One region of the Thioclava sp. F36-7 genome, then DNA from elsewhere that is predicted to be linked to it. Evidence: riboswitches for the same ligand, from Rfam matches in the RefSeq annotation. Region 1 holds a riboswitch; the other holds the start of a gene.
The links. A riboswitch is a leader RNA that binds a small molecule or an ion and turns the genes downstream of it on or off. The one in region 1 is predicted to bind thiamine pyrophosphate.
Positions count from the first base shown of each region.

Region 2: it holds a riboswitch for thiamine pyrophosphate, as region 1 does, so the genes downstream of both, thiB (thiamine ABC transporter substrate binding subunit) here and thiM (hydroxyethylthiazole kinase) in region 1, are expected to answer to the same signal.

Region 1 is NZ_MPZR01000003.1:398,066-409,172, reverse strand. It holds gene BMI89_RS07760 (ANTAR domain-containing protein) at 1-396, opposite strand, end outside; gene BMI89_RS07755 (DUF982 domain-containing protein) at 2,038-2,307, shown strand; gene BMI89_RS07750 (lysophospholipid acyltransferase family protein) at 2,297-3,097, shown strand; gene rlmF (23S rRNA (adenine(1618)-N(6))-methyltransferase RlmF) at 3,317-4,222, shown strand; gene BMI89_RS21080 (SIP domain-containing protein) at 4,328-4,453, shown strand; gene tenA (thiaminase II) at 4,538-5,209, opposite strand; gene thiD (bifunctional hydroxymethylpyrimidine kinase/phosphomethylpyrimidine kinase) at 5,206-6,009, opposite strand; gene thiE (thiamine phosphate synthase) at 6,006-6,617, opposite strand; gene thiM (hydroxyethylthiazole kinase) at 6,614-7,402, opposite strand; TPP riboswitch at 7,464-7,558, opposite strand; gene queC (7-cyano-7-deazaguanine synthase QueC) at 7,757-8,458, shown strand; gene queD (6-carboxytetrahydropterin synthase QueD) at 8,458-8,811, shown strand; gene queE (7-carboxy-7-deazaguanine synthase QueE) at 8,808-9,518, shown strand; gene BMI89_RS07700 (ATP-binding protein) at 9,567-11,107, opposite strand, start outside.
Region 2 is NZ_MPZR01000009.1:142,532-153,638, reverse strand. It holds gene BMI89_RS16740 (leucyl aminopeptidase family protein) at 1-1,243, opposite strand, end outside; gene BMI89_RS16735 (hypothetical protein) at 1,331-1,675, opposite strand; gene BMI89_RS16730 (carbonic anhydrase) at 1,867-2,517, shown strand; gene BMI89_RS16725 (hypothetical protein) at 2,656-3,348, shown strand; gene BMI89_RS16720 (DUF4139 domain-containing protein) at 3,395-4,999, opposite strand; TPP riboswitch at 5,173-5,279, shown strand; gene thiB (thiamine ABC transporter substrate binding subunit) at 5,316-6,308, shown strand; gene BMI89_RS16710 (thiamine/thiamine pyrophosphate ABC transporter permease ThiP) at 6,284-7,846, shown strand; gene BMI89_RS16705 (ATP-binding cassette domain-containing protein) at 7,830-8,525, shown strand; gene BMI89_RS16700 (S-(hydroxymethyl)glutathione dehydrogenase/class III alcohol dehydrogenase) at 8,651-9,781, opposite strand; gene BMI89_RS16695 (I78 family peptidase inhibitor) at 9,855-10,223, shown strand; gene BMI89_RS20645 (I78 family peptidase inhibitor) at 10,229-10,531, shown strand; gene BMI89_RS16685 (DUF2794 domain-containing protein) at 10,817-11,107, shown strand, end outside.

The DNA.
Region 1 (11,107 bases):
CTCGGTGCGCATCCGCTGCACCATGTTGAAGCGCGCAATCGCGGCATCCATGATCGGCTTGATCCGATCCGCGCGCAGCCCGTCGACCACATAGGCGGAGACGCCCGCATCGATCGCGGCCTTCGTCGCCCCGTCATCCGAGCGATCGACGAACATCGCCACCGGACGCTCCAGCGGCCCCGAGGCCAGCGTCAGCTCTTCGAGCATGTCCCGCGAGGGGCTCGCCATATCAACGAGCACGATATCAGGATTGATTTCGGAAATCCGCCGCGCGAGACCGGTCGTCTCGGGGATCACGGTGATCTCAAAGGAGCCCGCTTCGCGCAGACTGTCCTCGATGAGCCCCGCGCGCTCCGGGTCTGTTTCAATCACAATGATGGAGAGAGCTTCGGGCATCGATCACATTCGTTTTCCGTTGCGACCGGCATAGAGCCAGCCGACGAACATACGAAGTGCGGACGCAGATCGGACAAGCACTAATTCATGGGTGACGGATTGGCGGTCAGCTTTTGGGCTTCATGCCTGAATTTTGTGCGGTCCGTGGCGAATGCCGGCCACTCCAATAACGTGAGTCCCCGCGCGGCCCGATGGCCCTCAAAATTGGGCCGTCGCGATCAGGACGCTCCTAGGCGACCTCCCACAAAGGGCTCCGGCGGACGCCCTTTCGAAAAAGCGAAGCGGCAGGAGTTTCCCCCTGCCGCTCCACGTCCCGGCACGTCGTGTGGCGAGCATCGGCCGGCTCGCGTAGAACCTCACATCGCTCAGCCTTCATGCCGGGAATTCCGGTCCTGATCTTCGCGAAGACCTATTTCTGGGCGCTGCGCGACGCTGTGCTTTCCCCGTTCGCAGCTCTCTCTTCGGACAGAGTCCGGAAGAATTGAGGCCAGGCGAGGGCGGCATGGCCCTTGTTGTTCGCGATGTCATTCGTCTGGGGCGTCTTACCCTTGGGCAGTTTTTCGATAGCCATGTTCGGCCCTCCATTTTACCCGCGAGGGATACTCGCGGAATTCCTCTGGATGACCGAAAGCTTCGGTCAGTTTCGCTCGTGTCTCGGCGGTGCCTCCAAGGATGAGGCGCAATGCGGTGTCCGTCCGGTCCCGAGCCGTCGGGGCTTTCGGGGGCAGATCACGGAAGACGCCGTCGAAGTCGTGTTTGCGGGGCATAGTCCCGCTCTGGTCGCGAAGTCCGGTCTGAAGACCGGCTACGGAACCGCATCAGCTGGTGCCAGATTGCAGGCGGTCTCACGACCGTCGCGTCCGGTTCCGAATTCTCAGGTAACGGCCTGTCTGTCTTCGCGCAGAGAGAGACCTGCGCGCGCAAGGGCCGAGATGTGGACGAAGATATCCCGTCTGCAGAATAGATCAGCCAAGCTCAGTCATTTCAGTAGGAAGACCGGAGCCCGCAGAGAAGAGAAATTACAGATGAGACGAGCGTAGTCCGGTATACCTAAGTGACCGCGGCCCCTTTTGCAAAGGAAATCAGCAGCGAGCGAACGGCACGCACGGCCACGTCTTTCCGAGCGCGCAATTTATATCTCGTACAATCAAGCCGTTGCGCGAAAATTCCGGTGCCGAAACGCAATTTCCTCGTAATTTGGGCGCAAATCCCTTATGTCTGCACTCGCATATCTTAATTCTCGGACCCTGTTCCTCCCGGCTCAGCGACGATCTTGAGCTTTGTCGGGCCGCAACTTTTCAAAGGCGGCAGTAAGGAAAAGGAGCTTCCCATCGGCCCATGGTGTCGTGACGCCGTTCGAGCAGACCAACCCATTCAGCCCTCCTACCGGGATGAACTTGGTCGATACCGCAATTTCTGCCCCTCGCGACCTCCACGAGAGCTTCGCATGTCAGAGGGGCCGGACCGCGATCCGCGCGCATTGACGCTGACGCCTCGCGATCCGCTTGGGATACCAAACCGGCGCGCCCTCGCGCGCAGACCTAATTCACCGCATAGAAACGGCTTAGCCCGCACTATGCCTCCGTGATCGCGCGACCGTTCAAATCGGAGCCGTCACGACCGCTTAGAAAGATACGAACCTTGATCGAAATTTACTGGGGCAAACCCATCTCCCTCGTCGTGTCGCCGGACGGCGACGTTAAAACCTTCAGCACCATCGAACAGGTGCAGTACTGGCTGCGCGAGAAATGGCCGGTCACTGATACCGCACAGATCCGTGCAATTGACCGCGTCGAAGCGGCCATGGAATGTCTGGGCACCGTGGGCGACGCGCGCAGCGCGTTCCTCGGGGCCGCGACCACCGCCGGCTTTTCACCATTCGAAACGATGGATCACCCGATTGCAGCCTGATCACACAGCACATACGGCGTCGCGCGCGCGACGCGGACGGGCCGGCTCGGCCCCGCGGTTCGAAGGCCTGCGGTCGAAGCTCTTCGACGTAGCCTTCGGGGCGTGGACGGCACTGCAAGCGCCGATGATCCCGGTTCTTGCGCTGGCGCGGCGCCCCCGTCTCGTGCGCGCCGCCGTGCGGGTCTGGACCGGCGGGGTCTTCGCGCTCGCACGCGGGATCCTGCGGTTGCGCGTGCGCGAGCAAGGGCTCGAGAACAAGCATCTCGACAGCCCCTGCATCTATGTCTGCAACCACCAATCCACATGGGAGACGCTGGCCTTCAACCAGCTCGTGCCCGATGTCTGCATCATCGCGAAACACGAATTGCGGCGTATCCCGATCTTCGGCTGGTTCCTCGAACATTCGCCGATGATCCTGATCGACCGCAGCGGCGGCGGGCGCGCCCTTGCCGGGATGATCACCCAGGCGCGCGAAGAGGCTGCCAAAGGCCGCTCGATCCTGATCTTCCCCGAAGGCACACGGGTCGGCGTGACTGATCGCTGCGAATTCCAGCCGGGCCTGATCGCGCTTTATCGCAAGCTCGGCCTGCCGATCGTGCCGGTTGCGCATAACGCGGGCCATGTCTGGCGCAGGGACGTGAAGACCGGGGGCACGATCACCGTCGCCTATTTCCCGGCGATCCCGCCCGGGCTTCCGGGCGCCGAGGTGAGCGCGCAGGTCGAAGAACTTCTCAATGTCGAGAAAGACCGCCTGCCCCCCTGCACTGCTCTGAGCGACAACGGAAAATAGGTCGCGCCCTTTTGGCATTGGGCCGCTCTCGCCTCTTGTGAGGCGGCCCTGCTGGCCCCGTGCCTATCGAGCTTCGAATTTCCGACCGCGACACATCCCAGACATATTGATATCGGTGACACGCGGGCCGATCAGGCATTTCTCACGCGGCGATGAAGTCCTAGGATCGACATCCTGTTGGACGCGCGGCCCCCACCGCTATGCATGAAGGTTCTTTCCATGGCCACCAAACCGATGTTGCACCCACGCAATCAACACCGGGCTGGGTACGACTTTGAGCGTCTGATCGTGCAAACCCCGGAGCTGGAAGCATTTACCACAAGAAACCCGCGCGGACGGATGACGATCGACTTTTCGGACGTGGATGCGGTCCGCATGCTCAACCGGGCGCTCTTGCGGACGCATTACGACATCGATTTCTGGGATATTCCGGCCTCTTACCTATGCCCTCCGATCCCCGGCCGTGTCGATTACATCCACTATCTGGCGGATCTTCTGGCCGAGTGTAACGGTCATGAGACCCCGCACGGGCCCGAGATCAAGGCTCTGGATATCGGGACCGGCGCCAGCCTCGTCTACCCGCTGACCGGACAGCATGAATATGGCTGGGAGTTCACCGGCGTCGATATCGATCCGGTGTCGATCAAGTCGGCGGCCGAGATTTGCGACCGCAACGGTCTGAACATCAGCCTCAGACGCCAGTTCGATCCGGAGGACATCTTCGAAGGCGTGATCGGTCCCGACGACATCTTCCATGTCACCCTGTGCAATCCGCCGTTTCATGCGTCCATCGAGCAGGCGGACAAAGGCACCCAGCGCAAGTGGCGGAATTTGGGGAAAGGTCACTCGAAGAAACTCAATTTTGGCGGCCAGAACGCCGAACTCTGGTGCCCCGGCGGCGAGATCGGCTTCATCGCCAGAATGATCGAGCAGAGCATGGACGTCGCCGATCAATGCCTGTGGTTCACCTCTCTGGTGTCGAAGAAAGACAACCTGCAGCCCATTTCCAGACTGCTGCGCAAAGCGAGGGTTGCCGAGTCCAGGGTCGTCGAAATGGCGCAGGGGCAGAAGACAAGCCGGTTCATCGCCTGGACCTATTACCCCGAAGCACAGCGATCCCTATAGTGGGTCGGGTTCGTCGGCAGGACGCTAGGGATGGCGCCTGCTCTCGCGCGACGGGCGCATTCGAAAGGACTTCGGATCACGTCGCGCTCTGGGCGCGTCGCGCGAATGCCGCGGACATTTTTCTGGATCGCCGCCGAAGCCAGCGTCGCCCGCGCGCTGCGTGACGATCTGACCGCCCGCGGTCATCCGAAGGAATGGCTGAAGGCGGCAGGATACTGGATTGCCGGATAGGCCGACGGCTCGGCGAAGGACCTGTGAGAGGCGCAGGCCCGCGCTGGGATTTCCGACGCGGGCCGGGAACCGGGCCCGCGACACTCAAGCCGCAGGCCGCCGCCAGCTTTCGCGGTGGTAAGCGCTGTCCCAGAACCGCCATTCGTGCCAGCAACTGCGGGCGAAGGCGCGGTGCATCCGCTTGCGGGCGGCGTCATCGGCCTTCGCGCCCAGCCTGTCGGTCAGCGCCAGCATCCGTTCCACGCTCTGATCGAAAGCCTCGCCCGAATAGGTCGCGATCCAGGCGGCATAAGGGTTCGCGTCCCCGCTGAACTGCGCAATTTCCCGGCCGATATCGCGGTAAATCCAGAAGCAGGGGAGTAGCGCCGCCACCGCCTCGGGAAAATCGCCGGTCGTGGCACTGCGCAGAAGGAAGGACACGTAGTGATCGCAGGCGGCTGAGGGCTCGATCTTCGCGAAATCGTCGGCCGAGACGCCGAACAGCCCCATGTAATGCGCGTGCAACTCCCGCTCGACCGCGATCGCGCCTGCCGCCGAGCCCGAGAGCTGCGCGACGGTCGGCGCATCGGGGGCCTTCGCGGCGGCGAGTGCGAGGGCCCGGGCGAAGCCTTCGAGGTAATGGGCGTCCTGAATGATGTAGCCTTGGAACGTTTCCGGATCGAGGCGACCCTCCGCCAATTCGCGATTGAAGGGCATGTCGTGGATCTGGCGGCGCAGCGGCGCGGTCGCCTGCGCGAGGTCTTGGGTGAAGCTCATTGGCTGTCCTCCTGAAAAGCGTGGAAATGGTGCACCGGCCCGTGGCCCGAGCCGACGGACAGCCGATCCGCACCGGCAATCGCAGCGCTCAGATAGGCCTTCGCACGGCGTGTCGCGTCCGGCAGCGGCAAGCCTGCGCCGAGCCATGTGGCCAGCGCCGAGGACAGAGTGCAGCCGGTGCCATGCGTGTTGCGCGTCGCGATGCGCGGCGCATTCAGCCAAACATCGTCCCGCGCGGTGACCAGCAGGTCCGGGCTTTGATCGCCCTGCAGATGCCCGCCTTTCAGCAGCACCGCACGCGACCCGAGATCGCGCAGCGCGTGGGCCTGTTCGCGCATCTCATCGAAGCTATTAGCCTCGGCACACCCCAGCAGATCGGCGGCCTCGGGCAGGTTCGGCGTAATCAGATCGGCGCGCGGCAGCAGGCTGCGCAGCGCAGTCACCGCCGCCTCTGCCAGCAGCCGATCCCCGCCTTTCGCGACCATCACCGGGTCGAGCACCACTGGACACTCAAGCCCCGCCAGCCCCTCAGCCACGGTCTCGATGATCGCGGCATCGCCGAGCATCCCGATCTTGATCGCGTCGATCCGAATGTCGTCGCGCAGCGCGGCCATCTGCGCCGCGATCAGACCGGTGTCGCACAGGCTGACCGCCTGCACGCCGCGCGTATTCTGCGCGGTCAGAGCCGTGATCACGCTCATCGCATAGCCGCCATTGGCGGAAATGGCCTTGATATCGGCCTGAATGCCCGCCCCGCCCGATGGGTCGGAGCCTGCAATGGTGAGGATATTGGGGATCATAGGTCGCTCCATGCGCTGCGCAGGGTTCGGGTGGCGCGCGCCATGTCAGGCGCGCGCGAGATGGCGGAAATCACGGCAAGACCGGCACCGCCCGCGGCGCGGATCGCGGGAGCGTCAGCGGCAGTGACTCCGCCGATCGCGAGACAGGGGAGGTCCGTGCGTGCGGCGATCGCGGCAAAGCCCGCATGGCCGATCGGGGCGGCGTGGTCGGGCTTCGAGCCGGTCGCATGGATCGGCCCGACGCCGAGATAGTCGACTCCCGGGGGGACTGCGCCGATCTGCGCCTCGGTCTCGATCGAGAGGCCAAGGATCGTGTCGGGCCCGATCCGGCGGCGGATCGCGGCGGGGTCGCCATCGCTCTGGCCGATATGCAGCCCGACGGCGCCGATCTCGATGGCCACCGCGACCCGGTCGTTCACGATCAGCGGGACGTCATAGGGGGCGAGCGCCGAGATCAGCGTCCGGGCGAGTGCTGCGAACTCCGCATCGGGGAGCGTCTTGTCGCGCAGCTGCACCCAGCCCGCGCCGCCCTCAGCCGCAGCGATCGCCTGCGCGATCACGGGCTGCGGGGCGTCCGGGTCGGTGACGAAACAGATGGGCGGGATCATGCGGGTTCGATCCGCGCGCCAGCGGTCAGCGCCTCGGCGTCGATGGCATGGAGCGCATCGAGGAAGGCGACCTGAAAGCTGCCCGGACCTTGGGCGGTCGCGCCCGCGCGCTCTCCCGCAAGCCCGAAATAGGCCAACGCCGCGAGAACCGCCTCGAACCGGGGCTGGCCTGCCAGAAAGGCGGCGACCACACCGGTGAGCGAACAGCCCAAAGCGGTCACGCGGGGCATCATCGCATGGCCATTCGCAACCCGCGCGGCCCGCGTGCCGTCAGTCACGAAATCCACCGCGCCGGTCACTGCGACCACGGCCCCGCTATGGCGCGCCAAGGCCCGCGCGGCGCCTTCAGCCGTCGCAACGCTCTCGGTGGAATCCGCCCCTTTTCCCGCGCCAGCCTCGCCCGCAAGCGCAAGGATCTCCGACGCGTTGCCGCGGATCACCGTCGGACGCAGGTCCACGAGATGCGCACTAAGCGCGCGCCGATAATCCGTCGCGCCGACCGCGACCGGGTCGAGCACCCACGGAATATCCTTGGCGCGCGCCACCGTGGCCGCCGCCTCCATCGCCTCGGCCCAGATGGGCGACACCGTGCCGATATTGATGCTGAGCGCCTGCGCGAGACCGGCGAATTCGGCCGCCTCCTCGCGCGCATGGACCATCGCGGGCGAAGCGCCCGAGGCCAACAGCACATTCGCCATCACGTTCATCGCGACATAGTTGGTGATGTTGTGAACGAGCGGTGCGGTCTGCCGCATCTTTGCGAGATATTGTCCGGGGTCTTCCATCGCACTCTCCTTGGCTGCCGGCAGCAGGAGGTGTGCGAGGGGGCGAAGGCGGGACTGCGCCTGACCGTCTCACGCGCCTCCCTCCGCCGGCATTATCCGGTTCAGGTTCTAAGGGTTCGTCTCAGCCCGGTTGCCCGAGCGCCCCTGTCGCTTCGCCCAAAGAGGTGACACCGTCGGAGCCCCCCCGTCAAGCGGTGTGACGACAAGCGGCAGTGCCTCAATGGTCCGCGTCTGTCCAATCGCGCGATCGTTGCAATCTATCCGGCGCGCCGCTCTTGCAGAGCCCTGCCCCATCCTTTAGAGGCCCGCTCAACCGGTCGCAGCCTACCCGGTCATCAAAACAAGGGTTCAAATATGAAGACTTTGGTCATCTGCTCGGGCGGACTCGATTCCGTATCGCTCGCCCATATCGTCGCCGCTGAGGGCAATCTCACGCGGCTCGTCTCCTTCGATTACGGCCAACGGCACCGCAAGGAGCTTGATTACGCCGCCGCCGCCGCGCACCGCCTTGGCGTGCCGCATCACCTCATCGACATGCGCCCGATCGGGGCCGCGCTGACCGGATCGGCGCTGACCGACGATATCGACGTGCCCGACGGGCATTACGCCGAAGAAACGATGCGCATCACCGTTGTCCCGAACCGCAACGCGATCATGCTGGCCATCGGCTTCGGTGTGGCCGCCGCGAATGGCGACGAAGCGGTGGCGACTGCGGTGCATGGGGGCGATCACTTCATCTATCCGGATTGCCGACCCGCCTTCACCGAGGCTTTCGATGCAATGCAGCGCATGGCGCTCGACGGTTATGCCGATGTGCGGCTGGAGACGCCTTTCGTGCATCGCTCCAAGGCCGACATCGTGGCCGAGGGCGCGAAACACGGCACGCCGTTCGCCGAGACGTGGTCGTGCTACAAAGGTGGCGATGTGCATTGCGGGCGCTGCGGCACCTGCGTCGAGCGGCGCGAGGCGTTCCATCTTGCGGGCGTCGCGGACCCGACCGCCTATGCCGATCCCGATTTCTGGGCCAAGGCCGTCGCCGAGAAGGAGGCCCGCTGATGTTCCGTATCCGCAAGGAATTCCACTTCTCCGCCTCGCACCAGCTTGCGCATCTGCCCGAAGATCATCAATGCGCACGGCTGCACGGGCATAATTACATCGTGGTCGTCGAACTGGCTGCCGCGAAGCTCGATGAGAACGGGTTCGTGCGCGACTATCACGATCTGAAACCGCTCAAGACCTATATCGACGACACCTTCGATCACCGGCACCTGAACGACGTGATGGACGTGCCCTCGACCGCAGAGAACATGGCCAAGCATTTCTACGACTGGTGCAAGGCACGATGGCCCGAAACCAGTGCGGCGCTGGTCAGCGAGACGCCCAAGACCTGGGCCGAGTATCGTCCATGACCACCCTTCGCATCGCCGAGATTTTCGGCCCGACCATTCAGGGCGAAGGCGCGCTGATCGGCGAGCCCACGCTCTTCGTGCGCGCGGGCGGCTGCGACTACCGCTGCTCGTGGTGCGACAGCCTCCACGCGGTGGACAGCGCCTATCGCCACACATGGGCGCCGATGAGTTCCGAGGATGTCTGGGCCGAGCTGCGTCGGCTGTCTGGCGACCGGCCACTGACGATCTCGCTCAGCGGCGGAAACCCGGCCATTCAGGATTTCGGACCGCTGATCGCGCTCGGGCGAGCCGCTGGCTACCGCTTCGCCTGCGAGACGCAGGGCTCTGTCGCGCGGCCTTGGTTCGGCGATCTGGATACGCTGGTGCTGTCGCCGAAGCCGCCTTCGAGCGGAGAGCAGGTCGATTGGGACGCCTTTGCCGCGTGCGTGGCGGCCGGAGGTTCGGCCCGCAGCACCGTGATGAAGATCGTGATCTTCGACCGCGCGGATTACGACTGGGCCAAGTCTGCCCATGCCCGCCACCCGGATCTGCCGCTCTTTCTTCAGCCGGGCAATCCCGAGGTCGACCCGGAGGTTCCGGTCGATCCGCAGGGTCTGGCCGACCGGCTTGGCTGGCTGACGGACACCGCTATGGCGGACGGCTGGTTCGCGCCCCGCATCCTGCCGCAGCTGCATGTTCTGATCTGGGGCAACAAGCGCGGCGTTTGATCCAACCTCGGGTCGGACGCCCCGAACATCACTCGGGCGCGACCCGCGTCACGCAGGACCGCGGTTCGCGAAACTCGTGACGCGACGCACCATTTCGTCGAAATCGAACGGCTTCAGCAAGACTTCAGTATCCGTAAGCGTCGTAGCCGTTGCCGCTTCCTCGTCATAGCCGGTCATGAACATCACCCTCAGATCTTCTCGCGCTTCGCGCGCCCGGGCCGCGAATTCCCGGCCCGTCATGCCGCCCGGCAAGCCGATATCCGTCAGGAGAAGCGTCACCTCGGGCTGGTCCTGCAGCACCTGAAGCCCGGCCGCCGCATGGGCCGCCTGGTAGACCGTGAAGCCTGCCTCTTCCAACGCCTCCACGACGACGAAACGCACGATCGCCTCATCGTCCACGACAAGGATCGTGTGTCCGCCCCCTGTGGCGGGCTCCTCGCTTACAGGCAGGTCCGCTTCGGCGCGCGCGACCGTCTCGACCGAGCGCGGGAGGAAAATGTTCACGGTCGTCCCCTTCCCCAGTTCGGAGTCGATCGTCGCGCATCCGCCGCTTTGGCGCGCGAACCCGTAGACCATCGAAAGCCCGAGGCCGGTGCCCTTCTCGCTGGGCTTCGTCGTGAAATAGGGATCGAAGGCTTTCGAGATTTCCTCCGAAGTCATTCCCGTTCCGGTGTCGTGCACGGACAGACGCAGGTAGTCGCCGGGCGGAAGCTCCGAGTTATCGGTCTCGATGACCTCGTTGGTCGTGCTGATCGTGATCGTGCCACCATCGGGCATCGCATCGCGCGAATTGATGCAGAGATTGAGAAGCGCGCTCTCAAGCTGGTTCGGGTCGACCATCGCGGGCCAGGCCTCTGCGTCGTCCTCCGCCCTTACCAGAATATGCGGCCCGATGGAGTGCCGCATCAGGTCCTCCATGCTGCGGACCAGTTGCGGCACGTCGGTCGGCTTGGGCATCAGCGACTGCTGACGCGAGAAGGCGAGCAAACGCTGTGTGACGCTGGCAGCCCGTTCGGTCGACGCTTGCGCGGCTTCGAGATAACGCAGAATTTCCTCGCGACGCCCGTCTTCGAGCCGCTTCGCGACGAAGTCGAGCGACCCGGAAATCGCCGTGAGGAGATTGTTGAAATCGTGGGCGAGCCCCCCGGTCAACTGCCCGACGGCCTCCATTTTCTGGGCCTGCCGGAGCTCTCCCTCCCGCTGCATGAGCTTCGCGGTCTGCTCTTCGACGCGCTGCTCGAGGGTTTCATTCAGCCTGGACAGTGCCGCAGCCGCCTTGTCGCGCTCTTCGAGAATGGCGCGCCGGTCATCGAGATCCATCAGAACGCCTGCGAAGATGCGCGGCGTTTCGGCCTCCATCCGGCCATTGGCTTCGACCCAGTGATACAGCCCGTCGGCCCGCTTGACGCGAAACTGATATGCATACGGCGTCGTCTGCTGCGTGGCGCGATCGATCGCCGCCATCAGCCCCGGCTTGTCGTCCTCATGAACGTTCACGACAATCTGGTCGATTGTCAGACCTGCAGCGCCTTGCGCGGGATCGAGCCCCATGCTGCGCGAGAATTCTTCATCGAGATCGAAGGTTTCGC
Region 2 (11,107 bases), on a different contig from region 1:
TGTCGAGATCGGCGATGCCGGGTTCGATCTTCGCCTCGTAGGGCGTCCAGAACGGCATCCGCCAGAGCGGATCGGCCACCGCGCCCGAGGCTGTTGCCAAGGCCTGCGCGACGCCCTCGTCGTCGGTGTAGAACGGGTGGATGTCCGGCCCCAGAGCGACCCGCGCCGCCCCCGTCAGCGTCGCCATGCAGATCATCAGGTCGGGCGGGGTTTCATCGGCATAGGCCAGCGCGTCGGCCAGCACCAGCCGCCCCTCGGCATCGGTATTGTTGATCTCGACGGTCAGCCCCTTGCGGCTGGTCAGGATGTCGCCGGGGCGGAAACTGTCGCCGCCGACCGAGTTCTCTACCGCCGGGACCAACACCCGCAGGCGCAGCTTCGCGCCGGTCGCCATGATCATATGCGCAAGCCCCAACACGGTGGCCGAGCCGCCCATATCCTTCTTCATCAGCCCCATCGAAGCGCCGGGCTTGAGGTTCAGCCCGCCGGTGTCGAAGCACACGCCCTTGCCGACCAGCGTCAGCGCCGGTCCTTCGCTGCCCCAGCTCAGCTCGATCAGCCGCGGCGTGCGCGGGGAGGCGCGGCCCACCGCGTGGATCATCGGGAAGTTCTGCGTCAGAAGATCGTCGCCCTTGATCACCTTGGCCTCTGCGCTGTGACGCTCGGCGAGCAGTCGAGCGGCGCCCTCCAGCTCGTCCGGGCCCATATCGGAGGCGGGGGTGTTAATCAGGTCACGGGTGAAAGCCTCGCCCTCGGCCACGGCTTCGATCTGCGCGGCATCCAAGCCCTCCGGGCAGACCAGCCGCGCTTTCGGCGGCGTGGCTTCGGCATAGCGGCCGAACCGATAGCCCGCGAGCAACCAGCCGAGCGCCGTTTCCGCCTTCAACTCTTCAGACAGGTCGCCCTCGATCCGCCATGCGCCTTCGGGCAGGGCCGAGGCCGCCCGCGTGAGCGAGAACCGCTCGCGCGCCCGTGCCGCATCAGTCCCGAGACCCAGCAGCGCCGCCTCCGCGCCATCCGGCCCAGGCAGAAGCGCGACTTGCCCGGCGCTCGCCTTGAACCCCGTGGCCTCGACGAAGGCGCGCTGCGCGGGAGGCAGATCGGCCAGAGCCTGCTCCAATCCTTCGGGCGCAACGGCGATCAGCGCGCGCGCGGGCGCGTCCGCCTCGGCGAAGCGCATCGCGGGGCGCGGGGCGAGAAAGGAAAAGTCTGCGGGCACGTTTGCGGTCTTGACTGCGCTCATGGGGGGCGGCTCCTTGGCTCTGGTGGTTGCTTTCGTCCCAGAGCCTAGCGTTGCCGCGCCTGCCCGCAAGGGCCGATCGATCACGCCTCAGGAAGACAGGTTGCCGATATCCCAAACCTCGGTGAGCGAGCGTTCCGCGATCCGGCCCAGCCGCGCCATCACCGCCGCCTGCGCCACCGCATCGCCGCCCGAGAGGCAGTCCAGAAGGTCGCGCGCCGTGCTCACCATCGAAACGAGCCCGACCTGTTCGGCAAGCTCCATCACCTCGACGATCGCGCGGCGCAGCTTGCCGCATTGGCCGGATTTCGTGGCCTCTTCCAACGCGCTGAGATGGAAGGCGAGATCTTCGACTGTGGCGCAGATCACCCGCTCCGCCCCGTCCTGTCCCAGCTCCGCATAGAGCACCACCAGCCGCGCCGTATCCAACGACATCTTTTCCTTGCAGCGCAAGCGAGACACCTGTGTCACCCCGACACTCCCTTTGATTTCACCATCACCCGGGCGGTAACGTGATCGAGAGGTCTCAAGATTTCGTTGAGCGATACGGAAAATCTTCTCGAAACCCGGCGCGCAACGCGCTATTTGACGCAGCGATAAGACGCCAGACACCAGACGAGGGATCGATGAGAGAGCATGTGAAACCGCTGCCCAGCTACCTTGTGAGCCGTTATCAAGGATGGCACGCCACCGCCTATGACGAGAACCGCGCCTGGTATCGCCGCCTCGCCTCCGAAGGGCAGCGCCCGCGTTCGATGATCATCGCCTGCTGCGATAGCCGCGTGCATGTCACGTCGATGTTCGGCGCCGATCAGGGCGAGTTCTTCATCCACCGCAACATCGCGAACCTCGTGCCGGAATTCACGCCCGATGGCGATCACCACGGCACCTCGGCGGCGGTCGAATATGCGGTGACCAGCCTGAAGGTCGCGCATCTGATCGTGCTAGGCCACTCCAATTGCGGCGGTGTCGCGGGCTGCCATGCGATGTGCTCGGGCCATGCGCCGGAGCTGGAGGAGAAAAGCTCCTTCGTCGGCACCTGGCTGAACCTGCTGCGCCCCGGCTACGAGCGCGTGAGCGAGCTGCCCGAGGATCAGCAGGTGCTGGCGCTCGAGCGTGAGGCGGTGAAAGTCAGCCTCGAGAACCTGATGACCTTCCCCTTCGTGCGCGAGGCGCTCGATGCGGACCGGATGACGCTGCACGGGCTGCGCCACGACATCGGCGAAGGCGTGCTTGAACAGTATGACGCCGACACGGATCGGTTCGAGACGTTCTGAGGCTTTGCCTTATCCGTTGGCCCCCGCGCGGGGCCGACGGCTCCGCTGCGGCGGAAATCCGACTGGTGTTCACGGGCTGTTAAGCTTGATGCGCGAGGCTGGGGGGACCCCGCCAATGCGAACGAGCTTCGACCCGCCATGTCACAATCTGCATCCCGCTCCCATTCTCAGCATCGCCTTGTCTCCCTACGCCTGCCGCTCGATCTGATCGACCGCATAGCGGCGGAAGCGCGCGCGTTCGGTCTGCCCCCGGCAGAGCTGATCCGGCGCGTGTTGCAAGACGGTCTGGCGGAGGAGGCAGCGCCCGAAGCATCCGGTGCGAAAGCGCCACTGCCGGAAATGCACGCGGTGCAGGAGGCGCTGGATCAGGCGCGCGACTGGTTCGATCTGCAACATCGACTGCGGGGGGAAGGCTTCGTTCTGCGGCTTGCAGGCGGCGGGGCCTTGGGGCTGCATGCATGGCCCACCAACCGCTTCCTGATGCTTCTCGACGAGATCGGGCCGAGCCTGACGGAGTTGGTGCTACGCTTCGGCGCGCCGTTTCCGGGCGATGATGGCGGGCGCACCAAGATCGTCGGTGCGACGGCAGGGCAGGGCGCGTCGGCACGGGCGGTCGCCGCCGAATATGCGGCAGCGCAGGTCGCGCAGGCAGTGGGACCGCAAGCCGCGCCGGACGAGAAGACGCCCGAGGCGACCGAGAAGACTGGCGGCGCAGAGGCGCAGCCCCCCGAGGCGGCGAAGGCCGAGCCTCCCGCACGCGGGTTCCTGCGCCTGTCGCCAGCGCTGCTCGCGAAACTGCGCGCTGCGGCCGATCCGCGAAACGCGGCCTGATCACGCGGGCCTTCGCCGCGCGCGGGGCTGTTCGCGTAGCCTCGCTTTAGCGCAGCACCTGATCCGTCGGCCAGCTGAGCGTGGTCTCGGTGCGGATCGTCTTGGTCTCGCCTGCGCCCAGATCGAAGCGCCATGCGAGCACGCCACGGCGATGGTCGTAGTCGCTCTCGCTTGCAGGCGGGGTCGCCTTGGTCGTGATCTTCAGGTCTTCCTGTTCGGAATAGGGCACCCGGTCGATCACCCGCATCGGCCAGCCTTTGTCGGTGAGGTTTTTCACCTCGATCTCGACCACGTCGCGGCGCTCATTGGATTTCGAGATGAAGCCGCTATCGCCTTCCATCGTGTCGGGCATGCGGCGCTCCACGCGGATGCCTTCGATCGGCCCGAAGCCAAGCGTCAGATCGTCACCCGCCGCGACCATCGGCAGATGCGACTGACCCACGAGCGCCCCATCCGCAAAGAGGTTCGCGGGGCCGGGCAACAGGATCTCGCCGGTGTCGTTCTTGCCCTCGGCTACGCGATAGGCCTGCGGATCGGTCAGCGGCGCGGCCTCGGCGAAGACCTCCATCGGCAGGGTCTTGGAATCGAGGCTTAGGCGCAGATCGTCCACCCCGTCGCGCAGGTCCACCGCGCTCGGGTAATGATAGGTCACCGTCTCGCCCTGCATCTGCAAATCGGCGCGGTCGCTGATCGCCGCCTCCATCATCGGGGCAGAGGCAGCGCCATCGGACGCGGCGAGGGAACGCTTCATCGGGACCGGCGTGGGCGGCGCATCGGGATCACCGATCCGGGCGAGGCGCGGATAGACCTCGCCGGGCTCCGCCCGCCCGCCGGGACGTGCCGTCGAGAGCGTCAGATCTACGCCACGCCAATCCTCGCCGGTGGCCTGATGGACCGAGACGAACCGCTCCATGTCCACCGCGCTCTTGTCGCGGTCGAGCCGCAGATCGTAGGAGGGCTGCCAGCCCGCGTTCTGGACGTAAGAAGTGATCGTCAGCGTGCCCGAGCCCTGCACTTTGGCGCTCAGCACGTCGTGATCCTCTGCCGGGTTCAGCAGCGCATCGAGCGCAGCCTGTGCCTGCTTCACCGCCTCCTTCGCGGGGTCGAGCGCGGCTTCGGCGCGGCGGGCTTCCGCCTCGGCGGCAATCGCGCGTTCGGTGGCGGAGAGGATCTGATCCTCTACCATCTGCGCCAGCGCGCGTAGCTGTTCAGGCGCGGTTACCTGCGAGTCGGTGTTCTTGAGATAGGTGATCTGGTCGCGCGCGGCCTGCGCCTTCGCGCGGATCACGGCCACCGCGTCTTCCTGTTCCGCAAGCGCCTCTTGCGCCGAGGCCAACCGATCGCGCGCAGATTTCACTGCGGCGCTGTCCTGCCCGCTGATCGCAGGCGCGCGCCCGGAGAGCAGGCTCACCGCGCCGATCTGCACACCGTCACCCGACACTCGCAGCGTCGAGACGTCGGTGCCCTCGGGAAAGCCCGGCACCAGCAGGTCATGGCTGCCCTCGGGGGCGTCGAGCGTCACCTGCCGCACCACCTGCGCGCCGCGTGGGAATAGCGTCACGGCCGTGATCTTGCCTGGTGCCTCGATCGTGTCGGCCAAGGCGGGCAGGGCGGTCGCGGCCAGCAGGGCCGCCGTGAGGGTAATGCGCATCGGTTCCTCCCAAATCCGTTCCAGATTGAGCCTGCGTCGCGCCGCGCGCAGTTGCAAGCCATTGAAATCCGGCGCGGCTCGCCACTGGCGGGAACTCGCCAGAGCGTCCGTGCGCGGGGCAGGGACGCTGTGCCTGCTTGCCCTTGCGTCCGCAGCCGCGCGCGCTTACGTTGCGCCCTACCTCGGGGTGCCAGCGCAAGGCTGGCTGAGATGCGATCCACGCGAACCCGTTGAACCTGAACCGGTTAAGACCGGCGGAGGGAAGGTAGCCGGATCTCCCGGCCCCACTCCGCCCGGCAAGCCCAAGGAGTGAGGCATGAAAACCCACCTGATGCTTGCGGGAGCCCTGAGCCTGATCGCCACGATGGCGGCGGCCGAGGACAAGCCCGTACTCACCGTCTACGCGCCCGATTATTTCACGAGCGAATGGGGCCCCGGCCCCGCGATCGAGAAAGGGTTCGAGGCGACTTGCGATTGCGATCTGAAATTCGTGGCGGGCGATGTGCTGCCGCGCATCCTGCTCGAAGGCGACAAGACGCAGGCCGATATCGCGATCGGCCTGAACACCGACGTGACCGCGAAGGCGCGCGCCACGGGTCTGTTCGCCCCGCATAACGAGGACACCTCCGATCTGACCATGCCGGTCAAATGGGACGATCCGATCTTCCTGCCCTTCGACTGGTCGGAGCTGGCCTTCGTCTATGACAAGACCAAGCTGAAAAACCCGCCCGCGAGCTTCCAGGACCTGCTGAATGCGCCCGACGATGCCTACAAGATCGTCATCGAGGATCCGCGCAGTTCGGTCGCGGGTCTGTCGCTGCTGCTCTGGGTGAAAGACATCTACGGCGACAAGGCCGAAGAGGCCTGGACGAAGATCGCGCCGAAGGTGCTGACGGTGACGCCGGGCTGGTCCGAGGCCTACGGGATGTTCACCGATGGCGAGGCGGATATGGTGCTCAGCTACGTCACCTCGCCCGCCTATCACATCGTGGCCGAGAAGGACGACAGCAAGGCCGCCGCGATCTTCCCCGAGGGGCATTACTTCACCCCCGAACTGGTCGCGCAGCTCAAGACCTCGAAGCATCCAGAGCTGGCGCAGAAATTCCTCGATTACGTGCTCAGCCCCGATTTTCAGGGCATGATCGCGACGGCGAACTGGTCCTTCCCGGCGAAACTGCCCCACGATCAGCTGCCCGAGGTGTTCCGCAACCTGCCGATGCCCGACAAGACGCTCTATCTGGGTGAGGCCGAGGCCGAGAAACTGCGCGGTCCGGCGCTGGACGAATGGCAACGCGCCTTCTCCAAATAAAACGCGCGCCCCTCTGGGCGGTGCTGGCGGGTGCGGCTTTGGCCGCGCTCGTCCTTGGCACGTTGGCGGCGGTGACGCTGCGCGCGGGCGGGCTCACCGGGCTGCGCGAGACCGACCTCGCCGCGATCCGCTTCACGCTGTGGCAGGCGGCGGCCTCGGCGCTGATCTCCTGCGTGCTGGCGATCCCGGTCGCGCGTGCACTACACCGGCGCCGCTTTGCGGGGCGGGGGCTGCTGATCTCGCTGCTGGGGGCGCCCTTCATTCTGCCGGTGATCGTCGCCGTCTTCGGGCTGATCGCGGTGTTCGGGCGGCGCGGGCTGGTCAATGCGGCACTGGCGCCCTTCGGCATAGATCCGATCTCGATCTATGGCGCGCAGGGCGTCATCATCGCCCATGTCTTCTTCAACCTGCCGCTGGCCACGCGGATGCTCCTGCACGGCTGGGAGGCGATCCCGGCCGAGCGGTTCCGCCTTGCGGCCACCCTCGGCTTCGGCCCGGCCGAGGTCACCCGCCACCTCGAACGCCCGATGCTGCGCAGCGTCCTGCCCGGCGCGTTTCTCGCGATCTTCCTCGTCTGCCTGACCTCCTTCGCGGTCGCTCTGACGCTGGGCGGCGGGCCGCGCGCGACTACGGTGGAGCTGGCGATCTACCAGGCCTTCCGCTTCGATTTCGACATGGGCCGCGCGGCGAGCCTTGCGCTGGTGCAGGTCGCGATCTCGGTCGCGGCGCTGCTGATCGCGGCGCGCGCCACCCTCCCGTCGAGCTTCGGCGCGGGGCATGACCGCCGCGCCACGCCGATCCCGCAGCTGTCCGGCGGGGCAGAGCGCGTGGCCTTCGATACGCTCGCGATCCTTCTGGCGGCCGTCTTCCTGCTGCTCCCCATCGGGGCCGTCTTCGCCCGTGGGCTGCCTGCGCTGGCCGAGCTGCCCGAGATGATCTGGCCCGCCACGCTGACCTCGCTGGTGATCGCGTTGGCCTCGACGGTGATCACCCTCGCCATCGCTCTGCCGCTTGCGCTGGCGGCCACGCGGCAACGCTGGGCGGAAATCGCGGCGATGCTGCCGATGACCGCGTCGAGCCTCGTGATGGGCACCGGCGCCTTCCTGATCGCGCGGCCCTTCGTGAACCCCACGAGCCTCGCCCTGCCGATGGTGCTGCTGACCAATGCCGCGCTGTCGGTGCCCTTCGCGACCCGCATCCTGATGCCCGAAATTCGCACGTTGCAGGCCGATTACGACCGGCTCGCCGCCTCGCTCGGGCTGCATGGCTTTGCCCGGCTGCGCCTGCTGACGGTTCCGCGCCTTGCCCGGCCGCTGGGCTTCTCGGCGGGGCTGGCCGCGGCCTTCTCGATGGGCGATCTGGGCGTTATCACGCTGTTCTCGGACGGCCAGACCCGCACCCTGCCGCTGGCGCTGTTCCAGCTCATGGGCTCTTATCGCATGGATCAGGCGGCGGGCGCTGCGAGCCTGCTCCTGATCCTCACCTTCGCGCTTTTCTGGGCGCTCGACCGCGCGGGGCATTATGCTGACCCTCGATAGACTGACCCTCACACAGGGCGATTTCCGCCTCGATGCCGATCTGAAGATCCCTGCCGGAGCGCGCGTCGCGCTGATCGGCCCGTCCGGGGCGGGCAAGTCGACGCTGCTTGCGGCCATCGCGGGGTTCTTGTCGCCCGCAAGTGGCCGCATCCTCTGGCAGGGCGAGGACATCACCGCGACGCCGCCGGGGGAGCGTCCGCTCTCGATCCTGTTTCAGGATCAGAACCTCTTCCCGCACCTGCGGCTCGAGACCAATCTCGCGCTCGGCCTGAACCCGAAAGGCAAGATCGACGCCACCGACCGCGCCCGGATCGAGACGGCGCTGGCGCGTGTGGGCCTTGAGGGGATGGAGAGGCGCAAACCCGGCGCGCTGTCGGGTGGGCAGCAAAGCCGTGCGGGGCTCGCGCGGACGCTGCTCCGCGGCCGGCCGATCCTGCTGCTCGACGAGCCCTTCGCGGCGCTGGGGCCCGCGCTGAAATCCGAGATGCTGGCGCTGGTGGCCGAGATTGCCCGCGAACAGGGCACGACGGTGCTGATGGTCAGCCACGATCCCGAGGATGCCCGCGCGCTTTGTCCGCAGACGGTTCTGGTGGCCGAGGGCCGCGCCCATGCGCCGCAAGAGACCGGACCGCTTCTCGACGATCCGCCGCCTGCGCTGCGGGACTATTTGGGAGAGTAGGGGCTCTGCCTCTCTTCGCTGGCGCGAATTCACCCGGGGATATTTGAACAAGCCCGAAACGGTCTGCGCTTCGGGCTTGCTGGAAATATCCCGGGGGTCCGGGGGCAGTGCCCCCGGCCTTGGGTTCAGTAGATCACGACCGAGCGGATCGACTCGCCCGCATGCATCAGGTCGAAGGCCTTGTTGATGTCTTCGAGCGGCATGGTGTGGGTGATCATCGAGTCGATCTCGATCTTGTCGTTCATGTACCACTCGACGAATTTCGGCACATCGGTCCGACCCTTGGCGCCGCCGAATGCGGTGCCTTTCCAGGTCCGGCCCGTGACGAGCTGGAACGGGCGGGTGCCGATCTCGGCCCCCGCGGGTGCGACGCCGATGATGACCGACACGCCCCAGCCGCGATGCGAGCATTCCAGCGCGTCGCGCATCACCTGCACGTTGCCCGTGGCGTCGAAGGAATAGTCCACGCCGCCGATCTGGTCGCGCTCGGTCTTGGTCAGGTTGACGATCTGCTGCACCACCGGAACGTCCGATTTCGAGGGGTTCACGAAATGGGTCATGCCGAACTTGCGCGCCATTTCCTCTTTCGAGTCGTTTAGGTCCACGCCGATGATCATGTCAGCACCCGCCATGCGCAGGCCCTGAATCACGTTCAGACCGATGCCGCCGAGGCCGAACACGGCGGCAGTCGAGCCGATCTCGACGCCTGCGGTGTTGATCACCGCGCCGATGCCGGTGGTGACGCCGCAGCCGATATAGCAGATCTTCTCGAACGGCGCGTCGTCGCGCACCTTGGCGAGCGCGATCTCGGGCATCACCGTGTGGTTCGCGAAGGTCGAGCAGCCCATGTAGTGATAGATCGGCGTGCCATCGAGCATCTTGAAGCGCGTGGTGCCGTCCGGCATCAGGCCCTGACCTTGGGTGTTGCGGATCGCGGTGCAGAGGTTCGTCTTGCCCGAGAGGCAGGACGGGCATTCGCGGCATTCCGGCGTGTAGAGCGGGATCACGTGATCGCCCGGCTTCAGCGTGGTGACGCCTTCACCGACCTCGAGCACGACGCCCGCGCCCTCATGGCCGAGGATGGTCGGGAAGATGCCCTCGGGGTCAGCGCCCGAGCGGGTGAATTCGTCGGTGTGGCAGATGCCGGTGGCCTTGATCTCGACGAGCACTTCGCCCGCTTTCGGGCCGTCCAGCTCCACTTCCATGATTTCGAGCGGTTTTCCCGCCTCGAGCGCGACTGCGGCACGGGTTCTCATGGGCGCATACTCCTTGTATAAATTCCGCAATAGCCTGCGTTATCGGCGCGGCCAATGCAATGAAGGGTGCGACATGTTGAAACGATTTTTCGTCATGGGTTCGATGCTGGCGCTTGCGGCCTGCGATCCCGCGGGTCCGATGAGCGAGACCCCTACGGATGGCGCCTATCCTGCGCCCCAGCCTGGTGCGCCCGCGCCCTATGTCACTTCGCCGGTCAGCGTCACCAAGGGCGGCTTGCAGGAACGTGAGCCCGACACTTGCGGTGCGGTGAACTACACCTCGGTCCTCGGCCAGCCAGCGGCGCAGATCCAGACGCTGGGGATCGCCAAGCCCTATCGCATCGTGGAATGGCGCGGCGTCGAGGATCAGGTCTACAATCCGCAGCGCGTCGTGTTCCGGCTCGATTCCCGCGGGAATGTCTACAATATCGATTGCGGGTGAGCCTGATGGAACGGAGCAGGGCGCGGATCGGTCTGATCGTCACACTTGGGGTCGCAGCCTTCGGGGTCGCGGCCTGCCAGCCGCACCGCATGCCGCCCCGTTCGGGGCCGCCCGCGGTTGGCGTCTGTCCGCCGCCCGGACTTGCGTCGCTCGTGGGGCGTCCTGAAACGGTGCTGGCGGGGCTCACCCTCGCGCGGCCCCATCGCATCATTCATCCGGGCGATGCGGTGACGATGGATTACGCCCCGGATCGCGTGAATTTCGAGATCGACGGGAGCGGCACGATCGCGGCGGTGCGCTGCTACTAGGGCAGAGAGTGCGACGGATCGGGAAAAGGAAAAGCCCCGTGTCTGACCAGGACACGGGGCTTTTCTGCAGGAAGAAAAGCGCCCGACGATACGAACTGGGTGGGGGCTGTTTACCGCACCGTCGGGCTTTTAGCGTTTTCCGCTGAATTGAAGGTGGCTTGGAAACCCGGCAGGAAGGCGCAGGAAATCAGGCATTTTCGCGGTCTTATTCCGGCGCGGCAAAGGCGTATGCAACCTTAGCGCGGGTGGGCTTGATTTGCGCCACGCGCGATGTACCCTTTGTAAATGACGGTCCAAACGCCTTCCCCCTATCCGAACCCTTCCGGCGTGCCGGAGCAGATCGCGTTCGATCGCTCCGAGCTTGGCGTGATCCTGTCGCTTTACGGGCGCGCGGTCGCGGCCGGTGAGTGGCGCGATTACGGGATGAGTTTTCTACGCGACGTCGCGGTCTTCTCGATTTTTCGCCGCGCCGCCGAAGTGCCGATCTACCGGATCGAGAAACGGCCCGCGCTACGCTCGAAACAGGGGCAATATGCGGTGATCGGCCAGCAGGGGCAGGTGCTGCGGCGCGGTCAC